DNA from 3 places in the Gordonia sp. N1V genome. Region 3 is predicted to be linked to each of the others. Evidence: riboswitches for the same ligand, from Rfam matches in the RefSeq annotation. Region 3 holds a riboswitch; each other region holds the start of a gene.
What was found. Region 3 has a riboswitch for S-adenosylmethionine ahead of P3L18_RS24625 (bifunctional o-acetylhomoserine/o-acetylserine sulfhydrylase). Riboswitches for the same ligand answer to the same signal wherever they lie in the genome.

Region 1 (3,273 bases), on a different contig from region 3:
ATCTGTGCCTTGTCGTTGGGGAGGGCATCGCTGATGGCGTCGAGCTGACCGGAGCCCAGTGAACCGGTGCGCACACCCGACTCGGGGACGACGGTGAAGTCGATCCCGTCGAGGTAGGCGTCGCCGGTATGGGTGAACACCGCCGAGCCCCATTGATATCCGGTGCGTTTGCGCAGGGCGGCCGAACGGCCTTGTTGCCATGCGGAATAGACGAACGGCCCGGAGCCGATGTTGGTGCCCTGGCACCGCTGTTCGGGTGTGGCGGCGACGGTCGCGTCGGCCTGGATGCCGAGCTGCGGGGTGGAGGTCGCCTGCAGAAACTGCGCGTTCGGTGCGGAGAACTCGACCCGTGCGGTCAACGGGTCGACGACGGTGGTGCCGGTGTAGCCGCTGAGATAGGTTGCGGCCAAGGGCGCCTTGGCGCCGCCGAGGGTGGTGACGATGGCGTCGAAGTTCTTCTTGACCGAGTCGGCGGTCAGCGGGGTGCCGTTGCTGAAGGTGACGTCGGGCTTGAGGTGGAAGGTGAAGGTCTTGGCGTCGGGGCTGACCTCCCAGCTCTGCGCCAGCCACGGTTTCAGGTCGCCGCTTCCGGGTACCTGGTCGGTCAGTGAGTCGACGATCTGACGGGTCACGTAGATCGTCTGGTTGGTGGCGCTCTGGGCGGGGTCGGAGCAGGTGGGCGCGTCGGAGAGGCCGTAGCGCAGCGTGCCGCCGGACACCGGCGGGCCGGCGTCGTCGGACTGCGAGGAGCCCCCGCCGCATGCGGCGAGACCGAAGACGGCCAGCGCGGCAACGGTTGCCGTCGCGGTACGGGCGACGGTGGTGGTGATGCCACGCATCAGATGAGGCCCCATTTCTTGGCGAGGAGTTCGTGCGAGCGCAGCCGGTCACCGTGATCGTGGGTGACCGAGGTGATGACGAGTTCGTCTGCGTCGGTCAGCTTTCCGAGCGCGGCGAGACGCTCGACGACGGTGTCGGGGCTGCCCACGAACTGGGTCTCGAGGCGGTCGGCGACCAGTGCGCGCTGCTCGTCGTCCAGTGGTGGCGCGGTGGCCGGATCCGGGTACTCGACGGCGCCGTGGCCGCTGCGGATGCTGTACACCCAGTGCCCGTAGGTGGAGGCGAGATGGCGTGCGGTGTCGTCGTCCTCGGCGACCACCACATCGGCCGAGACCACCACGTACGGTTCGGCAAGCACCGCCGACGGCCGGAAGGCGGCGCGATAGGCCTGCACCGCTTCGAGCGTCGTGCCGGGGCTCACGTGGTAGTTGGCGACGAAGGGCAGTCCGCGCGCGCCGGCCACCTGAGCGCTCTGACCCTTGCTGCTACCGAAGATCCAGAGCTCGACGTCGGCGCCCTCACCGGGCACCGCATGCAGTTGGAGACCGGACGGGCTGCGATAGGTGCCCTCGAGCAATGCGGCGATGTCGGCGACCTGCTCGGCGAAATCGGGGGTCTGCGCACCGGGCTGGGTGAGCACCTCGAAGCTGCGCGCCAGACGCGAATTCGCCAGCAGCGCCGACACATCGAACGGTTCGGGGAGCACCACACCGTCGACGACACGACTCGGGCCGGGAAGCCGCGGCAGGGTCGCCGCAGGTGTCGACGGCGTGGGTGTCGAAGGCGTGGGTGTCGCCGTGACCGCTTCCGCGCGCCGCTGACCGGAGCGTCCGAGACCCAGGTCGATACGGCCGGGATGGAAGGCGTCGAGCAGACCGAAGGACTCGACGACCGAGACCGCGGTCGTCTGGCCGACCTGAACCGCCGCCGACCCGACCCGGATGGTGGTGGTGGCGCCGGCGATCTGACCGATCAGGACAGCCGGATTCGAGCCGGCCACCGCGACGAAGTGATGTTCGGCGACCCAGTAGCGGCGATAGCCCCACTGCTCGGCGTGCTGCGCGAGGTCGATCGTGTTGGCCAGTGCGGCAGCAGGATTGGAGCCCTCGCTGATCGGCGCGAGATCGAGCACCGACAACGGGGCATGGTCATGAAATGGCACGAGCCGACTCCCATCGATCCCGGCGTTAGCACCCTCCTCTGGGGTTGCTGCGACGTCGACGAGCCGGGTCTCTCGGTCGCTCCAGATGGTCGATTCACGGTAGGTCGACGGCGCGGCACACGGCAAGAAAGTCAGGAGCTGCTCGAGTACGTCGACGGCGCCCGGGCGTCTACGCGGCACAGACTTTCGGTCACCGTGGGATTAACCCGGACGCCCGGACGGCATCGGTGCCGGGCGGTGACGCCGTAACGCCCGCGTCAGTCTTGTCCGATACAGGCGATTTAGCCTAGCCTAACGAGATGCGCGTTCGTGGAGTTCTCGCCGGCCTGTTGACCCTGGTGTTCGTCGCCCTTGTCGGGTGCTCCTCCCCTGACGACCCGGCCGGGTCCGCGGGGGAGACCGTGACCGTCGAGCACCAGTACGGATCGACGACGATTCCGAGCGATCCGACCAAGGTCGTGACCTTCGGCGGCGCGTGGTCGGATTCGCTGATCCGCCTCGGAGTCCCGATCACGGCGGAGTTCCTCGCGCAGGGGTATTCGGGCCCGAACAATCGCTTCGCCTGGACGCCGGAGCACTCGTCGACGATCGTCACCTATGACGTGGAGGCCGGTACCCCCGACGTCGCCGCGATCGCGCGGTTCGCCCCGCAGGTGATCCTCGCCGGATACCTGCCCGATCGCGCGGCCTACGACCGTCTGACGCGGATCGCCCCGACGATCCCGGTGATGGCCACCGACACCGTCACCGACAGCTGGCAGGACGTGATGACGACAGCCGGCCGGATCTTCGGCAAGCAACAGCAGGCCGATGAGGCCGTCGCCGAGGTCGAGCAGCAGATCGCGGCCACCAAGGCGAAATACCCGGCGAGCCAGGGCAAGTCGTTCACCTTCGGACAGTTGACCCCGCAGAATCAGTTCGGTGTGGTGACCAGCGACACCGACCCCTCCGCGAAACTGCTCGCCGAACTCGGCCTGGTTCTCGACCCGGCGGTCAAAGGGCTCGCGCCCGGTGGCGCACGCACGATCGTGTCGGCCGAACGTATCGACATCTTCGCTTCGGACCTACTGATCTTCTGGCCGCTGGTCGGCGGGCCCGAGGCGTTCGATGCGATACCCGGCTGGGATTCGCTGCCCGCGGTGCGCCGCGGCACGACGGTGTTCCTCACCAACGACACCGCGTCGGCGTTCGGCGGACCCACGATCTACTCGGTGCCGTGGGCGATCGACAAGCTGACGCCGGCGTTGGCGAAACTGTAGGCGCTCGCCCCC
Region 2 (3,273 bases), on a different contig from region 3:
CGAGGATCACCGTCACCTCTCCCGGGCGGATCGTGAGGTCGATGCCCTTGAGGACGTGGTGGTCGGCGTAGAAGCGGTGGGCGCCCACGATCTGCACCTCGGCACCGGTCGACGTCGTGTCCGGTGTGATGGCGGCGCGCGTCATGCGGCACGCTCCCAGGGACGCAGGGCGATGCTCCGGCGAGCGCCGGCAACAGCGAACCGCAATCGCTGTATCGGCGTGGGGGGCAGGGTGCGGACCGCCCCTCGCGCGAAGTAGCGCTCGACGTAGAACTGCACGATCGAGACGGCGCTGGTGAGGATCACATACCAGACCGTCGCCACCATCAGCAGTGGGATGATGTCACCGGAATAGGTGCTCGACTGGGTCGAGACCACGCCGAACAGATCGAGTAGCGACACGTAGTAGACCAGCGATGTCGACTTGATCAGCCCGATCAGCAGATTCACATACGACGGCACGATGGACCGCAGAGCCTGCGGCAATGTGATGCGCAGAAAGTGATACCGACGTGGAATGCCCAGTGCGGCAGCGGCTTCGTGTTGGCCCGCGTCGACCGACAGGATGCCGCCGCGCACGATCTCGGCGGCGAACGCCGCCTCGTGGACGGTGATACCGATGACGGCGATCAGGAACGGGGTGGCGAGATCGGCCTCGGAGAAATGAAACAGTCCCGGGCCGAACGGAACACCGATACTCAGACTCTGGTAGAGCGCCCCGAAGTTGAACAGGATGAGGAGCAGTACGATCAGCGGGATCGATCGAAAGAACCAGACGTAACCCCAGCTGACCGCCGCGAGCACGGGATTGTTCGACAGCCGCATCAGCGCCAGGACGATACCCACGGCCAGGGCGAGCACCGCACTGTACGCTGCGACCTCCAAGGTGACTCCGAGGCCTTCGAGAATGACGGGGCGAAAGAACCAGTACCCGAACCGATCCCATTGGAAGAACGCGTTGGTGGCCAGGCCGTGGACCAACTGCGCGCCGACGATGAGCACGATCGCGGCGAGAACCCACCGGCCGGGATGACGCAGGGGCGCAACGCGTTCGGCGACCGGCGGCGTAGTCGTGCCCGCCGACGACGGGTGCGAGTCCCCCGACGGCGCCGGGTGTGGATCGGCACTCGTGGACGGCGATGGGGCGGACATGTCGGCACTCTCCTCCAACCGGGGAACGGGGCACGCGAGGAGAGGCGTGCCCGACGACACCCCGGGCGTATCCCGCGGGTACCGACGACCACGACGGCACGACGACTCCTCACGAAATCGTTGTGGCCGTTTCCATCACGCTTATCGGGACATTCCCGATCCGGTCGTCACCTGGGGCACCCCACCGCGATGCGAGGGTTGCCGGTCAACCAGCCAGGGCTTGACGTTGACGCTCATGACCGTCTCGCTCACGCTAATACCGCGCGCCGCAGCGGTCAGTATTTACATTCGTCGATGAGTGAAAGTCTCGTGGCGTCGGCGTCGGACACCATAGTCGTCTGACGCTGCGTTATTCGTCTGACGCTGCGTTCCTCAGACCTGCGTTCGTCAGACGCTGCGTTCGTCAGACGCTGCGTTCACCGGCCAGGATCGCCTCGAGGCGCCGGTGGATGTGAGGGGAGAGAAAAGGTGTCACGTCGCCGCCGAGCTTGGCGACCTCTTTCACCAGCGAACTCGAGACGTGCGCGAAGCGCGGATCGGTCAGCAGGAACACGGTCTCGACGTCGGCCAGCTCACGATTCATCTGCGCCATCGGAAGCTCGTAGTCGAAGTCCACCGACGAGCGCAGACCCTTGACGATGGAGTGGATCGCGTTCTCTCTGAGATAGTCGACGAGCAGGCCGGTCCACTGATCCACCCGCACATTGGGCAGATCGGCGCAGTCCTCCCGGATCAGTTCGAGCCGCTCCGGGACCGAGAACAGGCCGCGCTTGTTGGGATTGACGACAACGGTGACCACCAGCTCGTCGAAACACGCAGCAGCCCGCTCGACGACGTAACGGTGGCCGCGCGTGAAGGGATCGAAGGAGCCGGGGATCACCGCACTGGTCATACTCTGCAGAACCTACCCGGCCTCCCCGCCGGTGACTCGCGCGACCTGCACCGTGGTGTCGCCGTAGGACTTGTCGGTGACGACCTCCCAGCCGACCGGCCATCTCGTCGTGGCCCGGCGGCCCCGCTCGAGGACCAGTAAGCCACCGTCGGCGAGCCAACCGCCCGCGCCGAGCGCCGCGAGGTCACCGTGCACCTCGTCGTCGGTGAGTGCATAGGGCGGGTCGGAGAAGATCACATCGAAGCGACCCGTCACACCTACTCGGGCCGGGACCTCCGCTCGGGCCGGGCCGGCCAGGAACGCCGACACCGGTGCGGTGATCACCCGGCCCACCTCGGCGACGCCGAGCGCCCTCAGGTTGGCGGTGACGACAGCGGTGGCGCGACGACGGCTGTCGACGAACACGGCCGAGGACGCGCCACGGGAGAGTGCTTCGAGGCCCAGCGCACCGGACCCGGCATAGAGGTCGAGGATGGCGGCACCCTCCAGATCGATCCGGGCGTCGAGAATGTTGAACACCGCCTCGCGCACCCGATCGGAGGTGGGCCGGGTCCCGGCGTCGGGAACCTTCAGTGGTCGTCCGCCGTGGCGGCCGGCGATGATCCGGGTCACCGAACCATTCTCCCATTGCCGATTCGGTTGAGCCGTCCCCCTCGACGGGCGGCGCCACCGGGTCGTCACCGCGGTCGCCGCCGGACAATTCGCCCACCCGCAGCGAGTCGTCGCAAGCGTTTGTGTCCCGCATCACAAATACCGGATGAACTGGGCATTGAGGGGGCATTTCCCCACCGATTTACGCAGGCAGGTGAATTCGTCGACACACGTTGTTAACGTCGAATGCGTTATGAGCCCGTCCCACACAAGAACGGCCCCATCACCCCTTCTCACTCTCGACTACCGGGTTCCCTCGGTGGCCGACGGTACCCGACTCTGGGAGATTGCCAAGGACTCCCAGGTGCTCGACGTGAATTCCAGCTACGCCTACGTACTGTGGTGCCGAGACTTCGCCGAGACGTCCATCGTCGCCGAGGTCGACGGCCGCACTGCAGGATTCGTCACCGGATATCGACGTCCCTCCGACCCGTCGACCCTCATGGTCTGGCAGGTCGCGGTCGACGACGCGTATCGCGGTCACGGGATCGCAGCAACGATGCTGCATCGACTCTTCGATCGTGCCGCACGACGCGGGGTGGTGGCCATGCACACCACCATCAGCCCCGACAACGTTG
Region 3 (3,273 bases):
CTCTGCTGGGACGCAACCAGCGGCACCGCGACATGTGTCGGGGTCGACAGCACCGACGCACCCGCACCCGTCGAACCCCTCGGCACCGTCGTGATCCCCTCGACGACGCGCGCCACCCAGTACCTCACGAAATTGAGCGGCAGCGCGACGATGCTCTTGCCGCTGGCGAGCAACGCCTGGGCTCCCTGCTCGAAGAGCTCGCCGTTCCAGGTGAGCACGCCGGTGATGGTGTTCTCGAAGGCGTACAGATCCGGCAGGTACGCGCCGTAGCCCAATTGCGGCAACGGCGGAAACCAGTCCATGACCCACCGGATCGGCGGCTGAAAGTCGGCGAGGGTGATCCCGATGATGTCGGGTAGGCGGAACCGGTAGGCCACGAGGTCCGGGACCGACCAGTGCAGGCCCACGGCGTCGACGAGGTTCTGGGTGAGGATGGCCATCGACGAGGGCGAGGCGATCGTGCAGGTCTGCAACGCTCCGCTCTGCGTACATGTCATGGGCTCGTTCGCGCCGTTCATGTCCCAGGTCGTGCCGGTACCCGGGAATTGATACATGTGAAACGGATACTGACCATGTTTGACCCAGTAGCCAAGGAGCGCGTCGAGGTCGCCGATCGGGTCATGGAACGGATCGGGGAGATCGCAGATCGGATCGCCCGCGATGCAGTAGGTGGTCACCGGCAGGCCCCCGTAGTCGGTGACTGCTCTGGTTCCGGACATGGTCAGACCGGGGATGATCCCGACCAGGGTCGCCTCGATCCCCTGTCCCCACAGCGTCGCCGACATCCGCGGATCGGAGTAGAGCTCTCCCGACACCGTGCGTGCACCGTCGGAATCGGTGGTGGAGATGACGTAGGTGGAGCCGTCGTCCATGGTCACCGGCCGATTCGCGCCGATGTCGGTGAGGACGTCGCCGGCCACCCGCGCTCCCTGCGAATAGCCGGCGATGACGATCTTCTTGTCGGCACCGCACTGCTGCTGGTACGCGGCGACGGCCTGCTCCAGGTTGGCCGACCCTTCGGCCTCGCTGGCGTTGTATCCGACAGACCCGAGTGGCCAGATGGTCGCGGAGTACGGGACCTGCTCGATCTCGTAGGCGCCCGCGCCGGAGTACGGACTGTTCGGCAGCTCCTCCCAGTTGGCGCCGTGCCCGGTGTAGCGCTGTTCGATCCCCACGAGATAGGAGCCGTCGGAATTCCACGTACCGCCGACGATGAACACCCGACCGGGTTGACTGCACGCCGCCGCCGTTTCCGCCGACGCGACCCCGTGACCCCAGAATGCGGCCGCGATGAGCGCCACACTCGCGGCCCCGACCACTCCGGTCGAGATGCTGCCGCGGAGCGAGGCGAAGGAAGGTGAGAGCCGCATCGGACACGTCCTTGGGCGAGGGAACCGTGATGTGGCAAGAGTAGGCAGACGGGGCGGCCGATTCCGGCGGATCGGTCGAGATCAGGACGGCGATTCGTCCGTCCGGGCGACACCTACCGCCGCGCCCGAACCGCACGGACCGTTTCTGTCCAGCACGCAAACCAGGCTGAGCAGGAGGGTTCTCAGCCGACGACGACCGTGTTATATCCTTGACGCCAGGTCATGAGTATCAGCGTCAAGCCCCGGCTCGCTGATCGGCAACCCTCCAACCGCGGTGGGGTGCTCCGGGTGATGACCGGGTTGTGGGATCGCGACGAGCATCCCCGGCAAGCGCGGGTCCGAAGGTCGGACCCCATCAGGGTCACCACACCCTGCCGACCGCAGAAAGTGATCTATTTTCATGTCTGACGTAGCCAACGACGGTACGGATGCCCAGAACCCAGCCGACAACTGGAGTTTCGAGACCAAGCAGATCCATGTGGGCCAGTCGGCCGACGCCGCCACGAACGCTCGTGCACTGCCGATCTACCAGACCACGTCGTACGTCTTCAACGACACCACCCACGCGGCCAACCTCTTCGGCCTCGCCGAGCCGGGCAACATCTACACCCGCATCATGAACCCCACCCAGGACGCCGTCGAGCAGCGGGTCGCCGCACTCGAGGGCGGTGTCGCAGCACTGCTGGTCGCGTCCGGTCAGGCCGCCGAGACCTACGCCATCCTCAACATCGTGGAGAACGGCGGACACGTCGTGTCGAGCCCGCGTCTGTACGGCGGGACCTACAACCTCTTCCACTACACGCTGCCCAAGCTCGGCATCGAGGTGAGCTTCGTCGAGGATCCCGAGGATCTCGATTCGTGGCAGGCCGCGGTCCGCGACAACACCCGCGCGTTCTACGGCGAGTCGATCTCCAACCCCAACAACGAGATCCTCGACATCGAGGGCATCTCCGAGGTCGCCCATCGCAACGGCGTGCCGCTGATCGTCGACAACACCGTCGCCACCCCGTACCTGCTGAACCCGCTGGCCCATGGCGCCGACATCGTCGTCCATTCGGCGACCAAGTACATCGGCGGGCACGGCACCGCGATCGGCGGCATCATCGTCGACGGCGGCACCTTCGATTGGCGGGTGCAGCGTGATGGTCAGGATCTGTTCCCCGGCTTCACCACCCCCGATCCCAGCTACCACGGTGCGGTGTTCGCCGACCTCGGTGCGCCGGCCTACGCGCTCAAGGCGCGCGTGCAGTTGCTGCGTGACACCGGCGCGGCGATCTCGCCGTTCAACGCCTTCTTGCTCGCCCAGGGACTGGAAACCCTGAGCCTGCGCGTCGAGCGCCACGTCGCCAATGCGCAGCGGGTCGCGGCCTACCTCGCCGATCACGCTCAGGTCGAGTCGGTGGCCTACGCCGGTCTGCAGTCCTCGCCCTGGTATGCCCGTGGTCAGAAGCTCGCGCCCAAGGGGCAGGGCGCGATCATCGGCTTCGAGATCGCCGGTGGCGTCGACGCCGGGAAGCGCTTCGTCGAGGCGTTGACGCTGCACAGCCACGTCGCCAACATCGGTGACGTGCGGTCGCTGGTCATCCACCCCGCGTCGACCACCCACAGCCAGCTGACCCCCGAGGAGCAGCTCGCTGCCGGCGTGACCCCCGGCCTGGTGCGCCTGGCCGTCGGTATCGAGGGCATCGACGACATCATCGCCGACCTCGACCAGGGTTTCGCGGCGGCCAAGTAGTTCGAGGACAGGAGCACAACACCCGTGTCGGTGAGCATCGACCCCCAGGCGACCACGACGCATCAGCCCGAGTGGGAACGAGTTCCCGACGGGCAGATGGTCCGAATGCGTCTGGGGTCGTTGTCTCTCGACAACGGGCAGCAACTCGACGACGTCACCCTGGCGTTC

Region 1: it holds a riboswitch for S-adenosylmethionine, as region 3 does, so the genes downstream of both, P3L18_RS22055 (LLM class flavin-dependent oxidoreductase) here and P3L18_RS24625 (bifunctional o-acetylhomoserine/o-acetylserine sulfhydrylase) in region 3, are expected to answer to the same signal.
Region 2: it holds a riboswitch for S-adenosylmethionine, as region 3 does, so the genes downstream of both, P3L18_RS10670 (amino acid ABC transporter permease) here and P3L18_RS24625 (bifunctional o-acetylhomoserine/o-acetylserine sulfhydrylase) in region 3, are expected to answer to the same signal.

What each region holds. Positions count from the first base shown of each region.
Region 1 is NZ_JARJDD010000021.1:11,798-15,070, reverse strand. It holds gene P3L18_RS22060 (ABC transporter substrate-binding protein) at 1-839, opposite strand, end outside; gene P3L18_RS22055 (LLM class flavin-dependent oxidoreductase) at 839-2,002, opposite strand; SAM riboswitch class I at 2,010-2,094, opposite strand; gene P3L18_RS22050 (ABC transporter substrate-binding protein) at 2,302-3,261, shown strand.
Region 2 is NZ_JARJDD010000006.1:225,100-228,372, forward strand. It holds gene P3L18_RS10665 (amino acid ABC transporter ATP-binding protein) at 1-145, opposite strand, end outside; gene P3L18_RS10670 (amino acid ABC transporter permease) at 142-1,152, opposite strand; SAM riboswitch class IV at 1,285-1,393, opposite strand; gene coaD (pantetheine-phosphate adenylyltransferase) at 1,556-2,044, opposite strand; gene rsmD (16S rRNA (guanine(966)-N(2))-methyltransferase RsmD) at 2,057-2,656, opposite strand; gene ectA (diaminobutyrate acetyltransferase) at 2,889-3,273, shown strand, end outside.
Region 3 is NZ_JARJDD010000027.1:41,784-45,056, forward strand. It holds gene P3L18_RS24620 (PE-PPE domain-containing protein) at 1-1,370, opposite strand, end outside; SAM riboswitch class IV at 1,589-1,709, shown strand; gene P3L18_RS24625 (bifunctional o-acetylhomoserine/o-acetylserine sulfhydrylase) at 1,771-3,105, shown strand; gene P3L18_RS24630 (homoserine O-acetyltransferase) at 3,130-3,273, shown strand, end outside.